One region of the Leuconostoc falkenbergense genome, then DNA from elsewhere that is predicted to be linked to it. Evidence: riboswitches for the same ligand, from Rfam matches in the RefSeq annotation. Region 1 holds a riboswitch; each other region holds the start of a gene.
The links. A riboswitch is a leader RNA that binds a small molecule or an ion and turns the genes downstream of it on or off. The one in region 1 is predicted to bind thiamine pyrophosphate.

Region 1 (4,271 bases):
ATTGCAGACAAAACTTAATAAGATTCAAAGTTATGTGAATAAAAAATTGAATATGTCAGATAATTTGAATCAAAAGAATTTATTGCGTTTCTACACACCAAAAGATTTTAAGGCTGTTGACCCGTCGAAATATGATTACAGTAAAGACAGTACAGTCAAACGGTTGAAAAAGATTAACCAAAAATTAGGGACAAAATCCACAAGTTTGTTGTCTAAAAATGGTAACCGCTCGACTCTGAGTGATTACATCACTGATGCACCAGAGTCACGTGATAAAGCGACAGATACAACAAGATTGTTGCCACGAAATGCAGATGATTGGAGTGGAAATTAATGAAACTGGGAGCAAAAATATGACTAAGATTCTTATTGCCCTTGAAAACATTGGTCTTGGGGGCATGAAGCGTGCCACGACTGTTGTTGGTAATGCGTTGGCGCAACAGCACAACGTAGTATATTATAGTTTTTCTGATTTACCACCTTTTTATACACTATCAGCGGATTTATTGGTTGCAAAGAGGCCCTTAACACTAGCCAACGATGCAAAGCCTTATGTCAAATATGCTGAACAAATTCAAGATTTTATTAACATTGCACGGGAATTCGATGTGGTAATTTTAGCAGGTGGTTTGTTGTCTAGTTTTGCTGCTGTGATGAAGCCACAATTACCTGACACACAGTTAATTGGTTGGATGCATAATAATGTGACGACTTACAAAAGTCAGTACTATGCTGATATGCAGACTGAATTTGAGGCAGGTTTGCGGGCACTTGATACTGTCGTTGTACTGACAGACTATGATTTGGCGGGCTTTAAGCCCTATAATCAATACGCTGTCAAAATATGGAATCCGTTGACCATAACACCAAATGGACGCGCTGATTTGACACAACATATCATTGCCTTTACAGCTCGGATTGCGATTCAGCATAAAGGCATTGATTTCGCTGTGCAACTAGCATCTAAACTACCTAATGATTGGCGTTTGGCAATTGCTGGTAGTGGGCTACCAGAAGATATGGTAACGTTTCAAGAATTGATTGAAAAATATGCGGCTCAAGATAAAATTATTTATCGTGGTGGACTAAAAGACGAAGCTTTGCGACAACATTACCGTGATGCTAGTATTTTCTTACAGACTTCTCGTTGGGAAGGATTGCCGTTGGTTTTGGCTGAAGCTATGAGCTTTGGTTTACCGATTGTCGCAATGAAAAATACGGGTTCTGCAGAAGTGCTAGATGGCGGTCAATACGGCATTTTAGTTGAGAATGGTGATGTCGATGGTTTGTTAGCAGCTATTCAGCCACTATTAAACACTCAAAAAGAGCGCCAACATTATGCTGATATCTCACTACGACGAGTTGAAGATTTTGAGATAGGCCCAATTTTAGAACAGTGGCAGGCTTTGTTTTAATTAATTAATGTGCTATATTTAAATAGATATTAGGCGTGTTTTTAGCAACTTAGTTGACAAAGAACACTATTTTTAGAGGCACAAATATGAATTTTGACAAAGAAAATTTTAAAAAACCGTCTCTTGATCATCTACAATTTCGCATTGGTGAACTAGCACGTATGACGAATATATCGACACGGCAACTTCGCTATTGGGAAAAGCAAGGATATGTTCAAGCGATAGATCGAGAAGATGAACAAGAATCTCGATTATATGGGTTTCGTGCGTTTGTTAAAGTTGCGATTATCAAACAAAACTTAGATGATGGTGATAGTTTACATGAAGCCGTTGATAAGGCTAATGAACAGCTTGAAAGTGCTATGATTATCCATCATATTATGAAGAAAGCCTTCCAAGGTATTGAAGAATATGAAGGACGTGTTGTGGTCAACTTGGGCTATTTTGATGACGCTGAAACGCAATTGCTGTATGTTTATCTTGAGTCTGGAAAAGTAAAGTATCGGGTTGTTGATAAACGTGAGTTTCCAATTACGAAAAAAAGCCAGTTACTATAACAGGTTCCATTTAGAATTGTTATAATAATTGGCTTTTTATTTGAACATTTTTGGTTGAACGCGAAGTAAAACAATCAGTACAATGACAGTCAAAAGGATTTGTGGGACAACGTAAGCTGCGTTGTAAATCAGTGAATAGAGCCAAGGATTTTGCCCTTTAGGAGCAAAAGCGCCGTAAAAGAAACCACCAGCCAAAAAGGAACCAAAAAAGCGACCAAAACCACCAAGTACGGCGCCAAGTGATACTAGTACCATTGCTTGTTTTGTTGTATTTCGACGGAGTGCATATTTTAATTGGCTCGTGAACAATCCGCCGAGACCAACCAACGTATAGGCAAAGAAGTAGTCGAAAAATACTTGTAGTGGATTTAAATAATATGGATTTAAAATAAAAGTCACCACACCAACAATTAATCCAGTCACCATACCGGCTTTTACACCATGTCGGTAGGCAACAAATAATATTGGGACCAATGACAAGGTCACGGCGCCACCTTGTGGCATTTTAAAAAGGGTCAGCCAATCGAAAACAACAGCCAAGGCGGCAAATATAGCCACTTCAGCGATGACGCGGGAACGAGAATTTTGCATAGATTTCATATCTCCAAAAAATAAAAGCGCAACCGTCAAGAGAGTTCACAGGTTGCGCCATTAATGAGCTAAACAATGTTATATCTCCCTTCGCATGCATTATCATGAGCAGGTTCGGTGGGTATATCTCAGCCATAGGGCACCCCAGATAATCTAAGTATAACGAAAATGACAATAAAGTCAAATTAAGGGAGCTAACCCTAAAGGTGTGGGCATTTATCATATGACAACATGGCAATATCAATTTAAAATAGCACCGCACAATGCCGGTCAATCAGTTAAAGCATTGTGGATAAAATGGCTTATTCCAAAGCGTATTCGTGGGGCTCTCAGGATTAAGCGACATTTTACCGTGAATGGTAAAGTGGTCCCGACTAGTTATTTTTTGGCAACAAATGATGTATTAGTGATGACCTTTGATCAGGATGATTTTAGGACGAGTAACTCTAATTATGGACCGAATCATAGTCAGAAAGTAGTAACTTTATTTGAAAACGATTATCTTGTGGTTGTCGATAAACCAGCGGGTATGAAAATGCATCCGCATTCACCAACAGAAGATGATACTTTGCTGAATTACGTTGCCGGTGATTTTCAAAGGCGCCATTTGGAAGTGGCCCCTTATATGGTACATCGAATTGATCGGGCCACATCGGGGGCCGTTATTATTGCAAAAACGCCTTTGGTAGTCCCAATACTTGACCAATTACTATCTGCTAAGGCAATTACACGGACTTATTTGGCATGGGTGAGTGGCGTGATGCCGACAAAACAGGGAATAATTGAAACACCAATTGGCATTGATGCACAAGACGACAGGAAACGTGCTGTCAATGGAACCAACGCACAATTTGCTGTGACACATTGGACTAATATACATACGGTTTATCAAAATTCTTTATTACGAATTCGTTTAGATACTGGCCGAATGCACCAAATTAGGGTTCATTTAGCTAGTATAGGCCATCCAATAGTTGGGGATGACCTATATGGTGGGTGTCATATGCCAAGATTGATGCTGCATTCAGCTACCATTGAACTCCCTTTGCCCTTTGATGGTGGCATTAAAACGATTACAGGTCCATTGCCTGATGATTTTCCACGACAATTGCGTTAATAAAAAAAGAAGCTCGCGACGAGCTTCTTTTTTATTAAGATTAGGCTTCTTTTGTAACGCCCTTGTTGAAGAAGTTAGCGGCAAATGCTGCCAAAGCACCACCTAGTAGATCAGCCACTAGGTAAACCCAAACGTGACCAAGTGCTTTACCTTGAACAAAGATTGCAGGACCTAAGGCACGAGCAGGGTTGAAAGCGCCACCGGTAATAGGTAACGCAACAATGATTAGGACTGCTAACCACAAACCGATAATCAATGGGGCAGGGACATTAGCCAATTTAGTGACAATTGAAATGACCAAAACAAACAAGAAAGTCAAAATCAATTCAAAGGCAAAAGCGTACCAGCCTTGCCCGTCAGCAAAGTTAGTTTGACCAAGACCAGCCAAAGTAACGAATTGTTTGACTGTCATTGATTGACCTGACAAAGCGGTTGTAACGGATGTTGACTTTAGATAAGCTGTAACGCCAAGATAGACAGCACCAGAAGCGACAATAGCACCAATCAATTGTGCTAATACATAGCCGACAAATTCGACCCATGACAAACGCTTTTGAATAGCCATTGAAAGTGATACGGCTGGGTTAAAGT
Region 2 (4,271 bases), 960 kb from region 1:
GGTTGTAAGGATTGTCCTATTGTAACGTGTGGTTGATACGGTATATCACGACGGTAAAAAGGCTTAAAATTATCCAGTTCATAAAGCTTGTCGTGTATCATTTTGATTATGTCTGCGCCTTGCGCAACGGATAACCAAACGTAGCCGTTATCCGTGTCGCCTCCAACACAATTCAGTGTTAGAGTGAACGACTCAAGACGTTTCACAACAGATTGCACCGCATCACAAATACTCGTATCCGAGGCATTACTTTTGAAAGGAAACATAAGCGATACATGAGGTCGAATATGTGTATATAAGCTATCATGTTTTTGTCGAATCGACTGAATGGTTGCTTGATCAACTGAATTAAAGTCTGGAAAAATCAAAACGGACCGATATTTCATCGCCACTCCTTTTATTATTGCACATCAGATAAACAGATTAATCACCATTTTCGCGTAGCCATGGTCGATCGCTAACTTCATTTTCAGTGATAATCCGATGCAGAGTTTGTTGCGCTTGCGGCACAAACATTTTTGGCTCCGGATGAATGGGTACAAATTGCAAATCCAATGTCTCTGTGCCATCTTTTTGCAAAAATCCCCCAGCCTGTTCAACTTCAAAACCAATACCAATAGTCTCTTGTGCATCCCCCCAAGAATTTTTGTCCGTCACATTTGTGGCGATACCCAAGACTCTGGTTACGCTAACGTCAATATTCGTTTCTTCTTTAAATTCCCGTACAACCGCTTGCATTGGAGAATCGCCATATTCAAGATACCCCCCAGGAAATCCCCAGCCAGCGTCTGAATCCCAACGTTTTTCCAACAAAATAGCATCGTGAGTGTCATTCCATAAAACACCAAACGCAGAAACAAAAATCATGCCCTCATGACCAACTTTCTCCCGCATTCGCGCAATATAATTCTTATTCATGATGTAACCCCTTAATCAAAATTTTGTGCAACAAATCACTTTTCATTATAGCACTACGACGTATTAATTATGAAAATAATGATATTCGGTGATCACAAAAAAATCTGGGTCAAATTTCGATTTATTTGGATTGCGCAGTAGTGAAGCTGTCCCATTTTTCTGGCAATAATGTCATTTGCCAGAAACGTAATTCTTCTGCACTACTATACATAAATTGTTGCAACAACAAATCCATATCAAGTTCATCTTGATGTTTATTCACTAAGTCATCTAATAATTGAATCATCTCATGAACGTAACCTTGAAATGTCTCATCAGCGTACGAATTAACAAAATCAATATAAATTTGTTGCGTGCCTTTTAAGTAATCTTTTCTTGCTAACATTTCTTGGAAAATTTCTAGATATAACCAGGGGCATGGTAGTAACGCTGCTAATGCATGAACTTCCCCATAACTATCAAAGGCATGGTGCATGTGGCAAGTATAGTGATAAGTTGTTGGTAAAATTTCAGCCTGTTGAATCTCGTCATCAGTCATATTAAGACCTTGATATATCCCATTTTGCTGGTCAACATCATAAGCTGTAATTGCCTGAATGCCTGATTTTAAAGCATCAATAACTTGTGAATCCTGACTTGTCGCCAAAATTTTATCATAAATTGCTAAATAATTTTTGACATAGTAATTATCCTGTATCAAATATGCCTTAAAGGCAGACAAAGGTAACGTCCCATCTTCAATGCCCTTAATAAAGGGATGATTCTTGCTTGACAGCCAAAGTGAAGTTGACTTTTCGTGTGCTAATTCGCTAAATTTCATGATATTCTCCATTCTTTTTTATAAAATATCTAAAAACCCCAGCTCACTGAAATTGAGCTGGGGTCGCCAAAAAGCATCGTAAAATACAACATCATGATATTGATGTGGCTAATATAATATCTTCCTGCGTCAGTCTTAACTGCTTCAGGTTCAATGGGTATGATCTCAGCTCAAGGCACCCCAGATATCTTACATAAAAAATTATAACACACGTATTCATTAAAACAGTAATAAATTTTAAGGATATGCAATTGATTCATCAGCTAAAAGCGAAAATGTGCCATACCAGCCAAGTTATTGGATGCTTTTCACAAAACCCTTTTAAAAATTATTCTTACTTTGCTCATACACCGCGATTGCTCTTAATCGCGCAGCTTTATGATCCACAATTGGCTGAGGGTAATCATCATTTAATTTCACACCATAAGCTTTTTGTTCCGCATCAGTTAACTGATTAGGCTGATGTATTTTTTTGCTTTTGATAGATTTCAATTCCGGAACATATTGCGTGATAAACGCGCCATCAGGATCAAATTTTTCTGACTGTATTGTCGGATTAAATACTCTAAAATATGGCACACTATCTGTACCTGTCGACGCAGCCCACTGCCAACCACCAATATTACTTGCAGAATCATAATCAACTAATTTTTCTCGAAAATACTTCTCACCCCAACGCCAATCAATTAATAGATCTTTGGTTAAAAAAGAAGCAACAACCATTCTCAAGCGGTTGTGCATCCAACCCGTTTCATTTAGCTGACGCATGGCAGCATCGACAATTGGAAAACCAGTGCGCCCTGTCCGCCATGCTTTAAAATGATCCTCATTATTTTGCCAAACAACATTTTGAAATGATGTTTTGATTGCCTTTTCTTGCTGATCTGGATACATAGCATAAATCATATTGTAGTAATCACGCCAACACAGCTCTTTGATGAAGGTCGTACGACCGTCACTTTCCGGTTCCTGCCTGACAGCATCATAAACTGTCCGAATTGAAATTTCACCGGTCCTTAAATATCGTGATAAATGGCTGGTAGCATCAAGGCTTGGTATATCACGATTTTTATCATAGTCAGCGAGTTTATGTGACACAAAGTCGATCAAAACTTGTTTGGCAACCGACTCTCCAATTTGGTTTTCGTAAGCATAACTGTCACATGGACGGATTAGCTTTTTAAGCTCAGCTGTTGCGTCATTGTCTGGCAGCACCAGTTGCTTTTTGACAATTTCCGAATGCCTTTGATCATAATTTGGTGATTTTTTAGGTCGTTGTATCCATTGCTTAAAGTATGGTGTGAATACTTTGTATCCAGTACCATCTTGTTTTTTAATATCGAACGCACTGTGCAATGTAAAATCTAAAAAAGGATGTGGCGTTACCTGCAACTCATCACGACAATATTTTGCAATTGCTTGATCTCGTTTTCTACCATAACCCCGTTCATCAAAATTAAAATACAAATCTTGCCAATCCGGCAGCTCTTTTTTTAATGCTGTAAACACAGTGGTGACATTTCCTGAGAAAATATGCAAGCTGATTTTTTTTGCTTTTAAAACTGATTTAAAATGAGACACACTGGCAAAAAAAGCACTTTGATTGACACTGCCACTAGACGCGATTTGCTCTGGGTCAATAACAAATACTAAAGCAAGATGATCACTATTGGCAACAGCAGCTGACAAAGCTGTATTATCTGCTAATCTTAAATCTCTTCTAAACCACATCACACTTGTCTTAGTCACAAAAATACCCCTCACATTTAAATTATTTTGACAGTTGTCGCTTGTAAATTTTTCTGGTACTCAAAAACCAATAATTACGAAAATCACCCACTAATTTTGAATATGGATAACCCGTTAGTCCTTGTTGACATAATTGTTCCGACAAATACTCTTTCAAAATCCAAGGGTCTTCGGGCGCAACGTGATCCAATTCTAATATCTGATTGATTTTTGAAACAGAAGTGTTTAACGCGGCTGCCACATCCTCAATTGCTAAATGGCTCATTTTGAGATTTTCCTTGAGTTCCTTACTTGTATTGAAACGCTCAGTAGAATTTAGAGACATGTCACTCCCCCCTTTCATTGTTCAGTTCACGATGTTAATAAAGCTATTATCAATTGTTAAACCAACATAATTATGATTTATGTAATACAACGAGTATAATGCTTTCACACTTTTACGTAAAGAAATTTGATTTTAACTGCAAAGCACACAAAAAAACGCCAATATTTGGCGCATTTCTAATGATTAATCTGAACGTTTATGAAATTTAGCAATGGATTCATTAACGCGTTCAACTTTCAAATGCAAATTGATTTTGATAATTATCCAAACCGCAATATAGATTGTCAAAAAGCTCAACCAAAAGGTGGGCTCATACAAAACTTCAGGTAGCCCCAAAGTTAACGACGCAGCACCTAAAGTTATCATTAGCGTACCTATAAAATGTAGTATGAGAGCGACAAGATATGAAAATCGTTCAATGTCAAAAATCATTGATAAAATACCAATTAAGCCGCTCAT
Region 3 (4,271 bases), 1.0 Mb from region 1:
GTCGTAAAATAAAAACGCAGTATTGAATGAATAACATAACGATCAGAATAATCATCCAGCCACCAAATTTTGCTGGAAACCGTTCATAGTAACTTCGTTTTTCTCCTTCCTCAAAACCATGTGAAGTCATAGCCATGGCCAAATTATTGGACCATACCAATGACTGGGTAATCGCTTTAAAATATAGTTTTGGAGACCAAAAATGCAACACTTCTCCTCGCATCATGCCGACTGCACGAATCATCTTCACAGCGTGTATAATTTTAGGAATAAAACTAAGAGCGCCTAATATACCGTAGACAAAGGTAGCAGACATTTTGACATTTTGCTCCAAAGAACGTAATAATTTGTATAAAACCATGGTCGATATAAAAGCGGCGCCCAAAAAAATATACACTCCGACACGAGTCGTCATGACCAAAGCAAAATGTATCCGTTGTTCTTTGTTTCCGGTACCAAAAAAGTAGAACGAAGTAAATGATCCAATGGCCGGCAGTATACTTACAATCACAAATCGAGCAAAGTTCTTTGCAAAATTCCCAGTTATCAATAAAATTAATAGACTCATTACAATCAAAATTAAATTGAGATATACTGATTTTGTGAAAGCTATTTCAAAAGAGATGAGTAAGACCAATAATAGTTTTTGAGTTTCATTCATTAATATATTTTCTCCTCATAGCGCAGGCCACTTTTATCGAAATGAACGTGATAGTCAATATATTTTGCAATGCCGTGTGTTTGGTGCGAAATCATAATAACGGTTTGATGCAAATCATCAGCGACATCCTTAATAGTTGCCATAACATGTTGAATAGATATCGTATCCAAACCCGCCAAAGGTTCATCTAATAATAATGTTTCTGGAGAAATAACTATCATAATTAATAATTGTAATTTTTTTTGCTGCCCCCCTGACAATTCATACACGCTATGTTCTGCTAGTCCGTCAAGATTGAGCCGGTCGATAACTTTGGATATTTTGTCTTCAGTCCAGTACCCTTTGAAACGACTCCTTGATCTAGCCTGCTCAAGCTCTTCTTTTACTGTAATGTTTAAAAATTGATTCATTGCATTTTGAAAAACTAGCCCCACCAAACGTGCATATTTTTTGAAAGGTAAATTATTAATTGATTGCTCTTCGTAACATAATGTTCCTTGAAAATCATGCAATCGCGCAAAAGTTAATAACAAACTTGACTTACCAATACCATTTGGTCCAGTAATTAATGTTATTTTATTTTTTGCCCACTTAAAATCACTATTTTGTAAAATAGGCATGATACCATTTTGCAATGTCACATCAACCATATTAAACGATAGTTCATCTACTGTATTGTGAACCTGTAACTGCTGCGGACTATATTCATTAAACATATCCTTAATTTCATTCTTACCTACTTGATAAAGTGTTTTATTTGCTATGCGAAAAGCATTCGTCATCAGCAACTGATAACCACTTGTATCATGATCAGAAACTAGAATACCATGCCCACGATCAGCTAACTTTTTCAACAATAACTGCAATTCTTTTCGATGCACGGGATCAACCGCTGCAAAAGGTTCATCTAACAAAATGATTTCGGCACCCATAGCTAACGTTTCAGCTAAAGCCACTTTTTGCAATTCCCCACCTGATAGATGAGCTAAATCACTATGTCTCAGTGATTCAATACCGACTTCAATTAATGCTTCATTGATTCGTGTATCTATTTCTTGTTTTGATAGAGACAAATTTTCAAGTGAAAAAATTAATTCATCTTCCACACGATCCATTGCGAACTGTTGATCGGGATGTTGAAATAACATAGCTACTTTTCTCGATCGAAAATTGGCTTTAATTGTTGCGATATTATGTTTATTTAATAAAACTGTTTGTGACAATTCACCACCATACTTGGGATACAAACCCGCCAGAGCAGTCATCAATGTAGACTTCCCACAACCTGATTCACCAACTAATAAAATAAATTGTCCCGGTTGGATGGATAGCGTAATATCTTTTAAAATTAATTGGTCATCAATCTTAATATCTAAATGGCTAGTTTTTAAAATCGTCATTGTTGGTCATCCTAACGTCACTTTTTTAATAACTTAGACTTTTCTAATAGATTAACAATCCAATAAACTAGTAGGCCAGCAAAAAAAGCAATTGAAATCCACCGTACAATGAACAATCCGATTAACATACTAATTCCAAACTGAAGATAGCCATCATGGAACAATGACCATATAAAAGTCACAATAGTTCCTGTAAGGGTCGACAAAATTAAACCTGTTTTCCAATTTTTATAGCCTGTTAATGTGAAACCTAACTCTGATCCGATTCCTTGAATAAAACCAGAAATTAAAGTCGCTACACCCCAGTAACCTCCCAAAAGTGCTTCTCCTGTCGCACCTAGTAATTCACCAATTAATCCAGCCCCCATCCTTCTCAATAGATAGCTGGAAAGTGGCGCTGCCATCATCCAAGGACCAATTGTAATCGCAATTGTGTATTGATGTAATCCGAGTGGGACCAAAACAGCATCTAAAGCTGTGTATATTGGATCCATAATGAAATAAATGACACCAAAAGCAATACCTATTAATGCCATTAATATCACTTCTCGCAACGACCACCTAACCTTTGATTCAGATGAGATTTCTAACTGTTCCATAAACATATTCTCCTTTTGATTGAGGTCGTAAGTTTTGATAATATACCGTTTTAGTAATAAGTGATCATAGAAAAAACCACCAACCACAAAAGAGACTAGTGATTGATGGCATCAAAAAATGTCTTAATCTAACTTATCTTCCTTCGCAGGTATTAACCTGACAGGTTCAATGGGTATAATCTCAACCTTACGGTACCCCAGATAAAATATTAAACTACGTGAAAAAGTATAACTCATTGTTTTCAAAAATGCAATGCACTGACTCCTATTTTTTTAATGTTTGTAATTATTTTGTAGTAGTGTTATTCTTAATTCATAAAATATTATATGTTGTCCACTAGGGGTGCCTTCTTGGCTGAGATGATGTTTACATCAGTCCCTTCGAACCTGATCTAGTCAACACTAGCGTAGGAAAGTGGCATTCTTTTATTTAATAAAGATGCTCTTTTTGCGCTCTTAACAAAGCGCTTTTTTTGTTGACTAAAAACCAATTATTAGGAGATATTATGTTGTTTTCAGAAGAATTACGTGCTCATGCACAACCAATTATGACTGCTATTCATGAACACCCATTTGTCCGTGGTATTGCGACAGGATACGTACCACGAGAAGCTTTAATTTTTTATGTTGAACAAGATTTTCAATATTTGAGTGAATTTATTAAAATTTATGCCACTGCAATTACAAAACTAACTGACCGTACTGAAATAAAATTTTTTGCGAATGCAATTGATTTTATTTTGAATAGCGAAATTCATCCACACCACGTCTTTTGCGATGTGGCCGGCGTTCAATATGAAATGTTACAACATGCAACACCAGCACCAAAAGCATATCTATATGAATTACATATGTATCGTGCAGCTGATACAGGTTTACTGCTGAATATTCTCGCTGCTTTTCAAGCTTGTCCTTGGACGTACCATGAAATTGCCAACAAGCAAGTTCAAGAAAAGGCTAATAATCAAGCTAATCCTTTTAAAGGATGGATTGATTTCTATGCTAAAACGGATGATGATTCTCAGACCACAGTCTCTGATCAAATTTTCGATTGGATTGATCGTCTGGCATCAGATGCAACATCATTACAACGTGAAGAAGCTATGCAATTTTTCTTAAAAAGTTGTGAACTCGAATGGCAGTTTTGGGAGCAAGCTTTTTACCAACAAGATTGGAAATTTAAGAAAACCATTAGCTCTGCAACATTGAAACATATTTAGTATAAAAAATTGAACTTAGTGATTCAGGCTAATGAAGTAAAATATGACTATTTTGTAACAAGTGTCAAACATTTTCACCAATTAGGCCTTTTTCAAATATTCATTTTTTAAGCACAAACAAAAAGACACATTGCCGTGCCCATTTAGTTTAACAATTATAATTGATTTTTTTCAATCTTACTCATGACGAATAACAAAATCATTGTTATTCAGCTCTCGTACCGCTTTATGCACTTTATCTGTCTTAACCAAAATATAGTCTGTATTAAATGTTGATAGTGCAAAAATGCTTATATTTTCTTTTGCCAAAACCCCTGATATTTTTGCCAAAATACCGATTAAACTAAAGTCCAGTACGCCTTCAATTTTAAACATTTGCCAGCCATCTTCT

Region 2: it holds a riboswitch for thiamine pyrophosphate, as region 1 does, so the genes downstream of both, ACI3ES_RS06075 (hypothetical protein) here and thiT (energy-coupled thiamine transporter ThiT) in region 1, are expected to answer to the same signal.
Region 3: it holds a riboswitch for thiamine pyrophosphate, as region 1 does, so the genes downstream of both, ACI3ES_RS05850 (ECF transporter S component) here and thiT (energy-coupled thiamine transporter ThiT) in region 1, are expected to answer to the same signal.

The regions. Positions count from the first base shown of each region.
Region 1 covers NZ_CP174386.1:31,402-35,672, forward strand. The annotation lists gene ACI3ES_RS00200 (LTA synthase family protein) at 1-334, shown strand, start outside; gene ACI3ES_RS00205 (glycosyltransferase) at 354-1,415, shown strand; gene ACI3ES_RS00210 (MerR family transcriptional regulator) at 1,502-1,972, shown strand; gene thiT (energy-coupled thiamine transporter ThiT) at 2,009-2,563, opposite strand; TPP riboswitch at 2,632-2,720, opposite strand; gene ACI3ES_RS00220 (RluA family pseudouridine synthase) at 2,787-3,680, shown strand; gene ACI3ES_RS00225 (MIP/aquaporin family protein) at 3,721-4,271, opposite strand, start outside.
Region 2 covers NZ_CP174386.1:1,223,050-1,227,320, forward strand. The annotation lists gene ACI3ES_RS06065 (2'-5' RNA ligase family protein) at 1-386, opposite strand, end outside; gene ACI3ES_RS06070 (NUDIX domain-containing protein) at 424-918, opposite strand; gene ACI3ES_RS06075 (hypothetical protein) at 1,040-1,738, opposite strand; TPP riboswitch at 1,843-1,931, opposite strand; gene ACI3ES_RS06080 (deoxyribodipyrimidine photo-lyase) at 2,060-3,487, opposite strand; gene ACI3ES_RS06085 (DUF2316 family protein) at 3,510-3,812, opposite strand; gene ACI3ES_RS06090 (DUF3021 family protein) at 3,996-4,271, opposite strand, start outside.
Region 3 covers NZ_CP174386.1:1,170,985-1,175,255, forward strand. The annotation lists gene ACI3ES_RS05840 (energy-coupling factor transporter transmembrane protein EcfT) at 1-661, opposite strand, end outside; gene ACI3ES_RS05845 (ATP-binding cassette domain-containing protein) at 661-2,061, opposite strand; gene ACI3ES_RS05850 (ECF transporter S component) at 2,079-2,660, opposite strand; TPP riboswitch at 2,782-2,870, opposite strand; TPP riboswitch at 2,990-3,091, shown strand; gene tenA (thiaminase II) at 3,167-3,880, shown strand; gene ACI3ES_RS05860 (ACT domain-containing protein) at 4,058-4,271, opposite strand, start outside.